Regions from separate parts of the Dysosmobacter sp. Phy genome, predicted to be linked through region 2. Evidence: a T-box and tRNA genes for the amino acid it is inferred to sense, from the RefSeq annotation. Region 2 holds a T-box; the other holds one or more tRNA genes.
What was found. The T-box of region 2 lies ahead of leuS (leucine--tRNA ligase). A T-box ahead of a tRNA ligase gene usually reads a tRNA of that ligase, here a tRNA-Leu.
Positions count from the first base shown of each region.

Region 1: it has a tRNA-Leu gene. The T-box ahead of leuS (leucine--tRNA ligase) is inferred to sense a tRNA for this amino acid. The anticodon was not compared.

Region 1 is NZ_CM136997.1:595,107-597,488, forward strand. Features, by position in the region: gene ACVDHE_RS02980 (citrate/2-methylcitrate synthase) at 1-949, shown strand, start outside; tRNA gene ACVDHE_RS02985 (tRNA-Leu) at 1,076-1,161, shown strand; tRNA gene ACVDHE_RS02990 (tRNA-Leu) at 1,194-1,281, shown strand; tRNA gene ACVDHE_RS02995 (tRNA-Leu) at 1,370-1,457, shown strand; gene ACVDHE_RS03000 (Fur family transcriptional regulator) at 1,575-1,952, shown strand; gene rbr (rubrerythrin) at 1,955-2,382, shown strand, end outside.
Region 2 is NZ_CM136997.1:2,990,453-2,992,834, reverse strand. Features, by position in the region: gene ACVDHE_RS14860 (LCP family protein) at 1-256, shown strand, start outside; gene rsfS (ribosome silencing factor) at 286-648, shown strand; gene ACVDHE_RS14850 (helix-turn-helix transcriptional regulator) at 808-1,146, shown strand; T-box leader at 1,209-1,436, shown strand; gene leuS (leucine--tRNA ligase) at 1,507-2,382, shown strand, end outside.

The sequences.
Region 1 (2,382 bases), 770 kb from region 2:
CATGAAGGCGCCGCCCCGGGACATGATGAACACCATGCAGCGGGGCATCCTGACCCTGTTCTGCTATGACGACAAGCCCAACGACATCTCTCTGGAGAATGTGCTGCGCCAGTGCCTCCAGCTGATGAGCAACATGCCGGTGCTGGCCATCTACGCCTATCAGGCCTGGCGGTACAGCAACGGCGAGAGCCTGTTCATCCACGTGCCCAAGGAGGACCTGAGCACAGCGGAGAACTTCCTGCGGATGCTGCGGGAGGACTGCAGCTACACGGAGCTGGAGGCCCGGACGCTGGACGTGGCCCTGGTGCTCCACGCGGACAACGGCGGCGGCAACAACTCCACCTTCACCAACCACGTGGTCACCTCCTCCGGCACGGACACCTACTCCGCCATCGCCGCCGCCATGGCCTCTTTGAAGGGCCCCCGCCACGGCGGCGCCAACAACAAGGTCATGGCCATGATGGCCGACATCAAGGAGAACATCTCCGACTGGAATGACGACGGCTGCGTGGCCGACTACCTGACGAAGATGCTGAACAAGGAGGCCTTCGACCGCAGCGGCCTGATCTACGGCCTGGGCCACGCCGTCTACACCAAGACCGACCCCCGGTGCGAGGTGTTCCGGGACTATGTGACCCATCTGGCGGAGGAAAAGGGCCGCCAGGCGGAGCTGGCGCTGTACGCCAACGTGGAGCGGATCGGCAAGCAGCTGCTGATGGAGCGGCAGCACAAGTCGGTGCTCTCCACCAACATCGACTTTTACAGCGGTTTCGTCTACGAGATGCTGGGCCTGCCTATGGAGCTGTACACGCCCCTGTTCGCCGTGGCCCGTATCGCAGGCTGGAGCGCCCACCGGATGGAGGAGCTGTCCGTGGGCGGCAAGCTGATCCGTCCCCGGTACGAGTGCGTGGAGGAACACCGCTCCTACACCCCCGTGGAAAACCGCTGACCCATCATTTCCCCGCCGGAAAACCGGCGGGGAAATTTTTTCGGGAAAAACGGAAATTTAAGGTTGACATCCGGTTGGCTTCTGGCTATAATAATCAAGCAGTCTTTTCTAAGGGATGCGATATTTGCGGCTGTGCTGGAACTGGTAGACAGGCCAGCTTGAGGTGCTGGTGTCGATTCGACGTGTGGGTTCAAGTCCCGTCAGCCGCACCAGTCCGTTTCCCAAACGGTCAATCCGATCATATGCGCGAGTGGTGGAATTGGCAGACTCGCTAGATTCAGGTTCTAGTGTCCATTACGGACGTGCGGGTTCAAGTCCCGCCTCGCGCACCAAATCCGGAAAGCGGACTCCGCTTTGAGCGGAGTCCCTTTCACTGGATGTTTCCCCTCCGGCGGGTGCCGGTACAACTGCATATCATACGCGCGAGTGGTGGAATTGGCAGACTCGCTAGATTCAGGTTCTAGTGTCCATTACGGACGTGCGGGTTCAAGTCCCGCCTCGCGCACCAAAAAAGAAAGACATCTGCTGGAAGCAGATGTCTTTCTTTTTTTAAGTTTTTTCTTGACATCTGTTGAAAGGCCGATATAATAATTTAGAACGATTCTAAAAAAGTGAGCTGATCGTCATGACGAAATACGCAAAAAAAATTTTAGAGATCGTGGAATCCTCTTACAGCCATATGACGGCAGAACAGGTCTTTGAGGAACTGCGGAAAACGTATCCCACCGTGGTGCTGGCCACCGTGTATAACAACCTCAACCGCTTGTGGGAGACGCACAGGATCCGCAGGGTATCCGTAGAGGGGCTGCCTGACCGGTATGACCGGATCCAGCGGCACGATCATTTCGTATGTGAAAAATGCGGCAGGCTGCTGGACGTGGATCTGGGAGACCTGACCGCGCAGCTGGAGCAGAAGGCAGGGATACCGTTTTTGTCCTACGATCTGAAGCTGCTGTATGTATGCGAGGACTGCAAGAGGAACTCTCAGCAGAAAGGAAAGTGAGGATTCTGAAACATCTGCCCCTATCCGTCCGCGTCCCCATTGAGGAGGACAATCCCAGCATCGTGCGCCGGGAAGAAGCGTGCATCCGATGCGGCATGTGCAAGAACGCCTGCGCCAATCTGATGGGCGTACACGGCACCTATACCCTGGAGCAGACCGGCGGACATGCGGTCTGCATCTACTGCGGCCAGTGCGCCAACGTCTGCCCGGTGGACAGCATCACCGAGCGGGACGAGGTCCCTCAGGTCCGGCAGGCGGTCTCCGATCCCGGGAAAATCGTGGTGGTCAGCACTTCCCCCGCAGTCCGCGCCTCCCTGGGCGAGGCCTTCGGCATGGCCCCCGGCGCTTTCGTGGAGGGGAAAATGGTGGCGCTGCTGCGGGCTCTGGGCGCCGACTACGTGCTGGACACCAACTTCGCCGCGGACCTCAC
Region 2 (2,382 bases):
GCCTGGCTCCGGAGAGAGCACCGGCCCTGAGACGGGCAACTGGCCTCTGGACCCGGTGACAGGGGAACCCCTCCCGCCGGAGATGGTATATCCGGAGGACGGGACGACTGCGGATCTCGGAACCGGAGACGGCACGGATGCGGTGCCCGGCGCGGACGGTGAGACCGCCGCAGGCCCCGGAACAGACGGCACCACGGCGGACCCCGGCACATCTGACGGTGGATTTTCCATCATCGGGCCGCCACCGGCGGCATAACGGTTGAAAGTATAGAAAGGAAGAAGCCCATGACACCGAGAGAACTGGCCATTTTGGCTGCGAAAGCCCTGGACGAGAAGAAGGGCAAGGAGATCAGTGCCATTGAAATTACAGAGCAGACCACCCTGGCGGACTTTTTCGTTATCGCCACCGGTTCCTCCAACACCCAGATCAACGCTCTGTGCGACGCGGTGGAAAAGACGTTGAAGGAGCAGGCGGGAGAGGATCCCCTGCGCCGGGAGGGTTACCGGGACGGCACCTGGGTCCTGCTGGACTACGGCTGCGTGGTGGTCCACGTGTTCTCCCCTGAGGCCCGGGAGTTCTACTCCCTGGAACGGCTGTGGCACGACGGCAAGCCGGTGGATTTGAGCGGCGTGCTGACCCCCGACTGAAAAGCAGGCGCCCCGGCGGTGAGCCGGGGCGCTTTTGACTGAAAAGGCGGCCACGAGGGCGTATTTTGCGCGGAGCGACTGAAAGTTGCGCCATAGCTGGTGGAGGCAACCGCCCGCTTCCGGTAGGATGGGGCCAACTTCAAAAGGAGGTTCACAGATATGGCGAATACGATATTCTTTGCGGCGGTGGGGCTGGGGCTCCTGTCCCTCTGGATCTGGCTGCTGTCCCTGGTGATCCGGGCCCTGCGCAAGTATATCCGCTCCGGCGGCGTCCGCCGGGAAAAGGAGGAGGCCTGCCGCTCCCTGGGAGAGGCGCTGAAAAAGCACCGGATGGAGCGGAACATGACTCAGGAATTCGTGGCGGAGGCCCTGGGCGTCAGCCGCCAGGCGGTCAGCAAGTGGGAGACCGGCGCGGCGGACCCCAGCACCTCCAATCTGCTGGCCCTGGCCAAGCTCTTCGGCATCCCGGCGGAGGAGCTGCTGCGGGAGATCGGGTGAAAGAAGGGGAGTTTCCAAGGTCCCACTTGACAAAACGGAAAAAGCCTCATAAAATGGATGCGTTAACGACTTTGAAGGGAAGAAAGACGGAATTTCCCGCCTCCAGAGAGCCGGCGGACGCTGCGAGCCGGTGGGGGAGTTCCGTGGATGACTGCTCCCGGAGTTGCCTGCCTGAACGGGAAGTAGGGCGGGACGGCGGGCCCGTTACAGCCCAGGCCCTATGGGCCACCGAGGGCCGTCTGGCAACAGACGGCTGAAGCAGGGTGGTATCGCGTTTCGACGCCCCTGACCAAGTGCGGTCAGGGGTGTGTTTTTTTGCCCACACCGCAAAAACCATTCACAGGAATGAGGAGAGAGTATATGAAGTACGATTTTACCGCCATTGAGAAAAAGTGGCAGCAGAAGTGGCTGGAGGAGAAGCCCTTCACCGCCGTCACCGGGGACACCACCCGGGAGAAGTTCTTCGGCCTGATCGAGTTCCCCTACCCCTCCGGCCAGGGTCTCCACGTGGGCCATGCCCGGCCCTTCACCGCCATGGACATCATCTGCCGGAAAAAGCGGATGCAGGGCTACAACGTCCTGTTCCCCATCGGCTATGACGCCTTCGGCCTGCCTACGGAGAACTATGCCGTCCAGCACCACATCCACCCCGCCAAGGTGACCCACGACAACGTGGAGAACTTTGAAAAGCAGCTGCATATGCTGGGCTACTCCTTCGACTGGGACCGGACCGTCAACACTACCGACCCCGACTACTACAAGTGGACCCAGTGGATCTTCCTGCAGATGTTCAAGAAGGGCCTGGCCTACAAGGCCTCCATGCCCGTCAACTGGTGCACCAGCTGCAAGATCGTCCTGGCCAACGAGGAAGTGGTGGAGGGCGTGTGCGAGCGCTGCGGCGGCGAGGTCATCCGCAAGGAGAAGAGCCAGTGGATGCTGGCCATCACCAAGTACGCCGACCGCCTGATCGACGACCTGGACGACGTGGACTTCATCAACCGCGTCAAGATCCAGCAGCGCAACTGGATCGGCCGGTCCGAGGGCACTGAGGTGGACTTCACCGCCACCAACGGCGACAAGCTGACCGTCTACACCACCCGCTGCGATACGCTCTTCGGCGTGACCTATATGGTCATCTCCCCGGAGCACCCCTACCTCCAGCAGTGGAAGGACCAGATCCGGAACTGGGACGCCGTGTCCGCCTATATCGACGAGGCCGCCCACAAGTCCGACTTT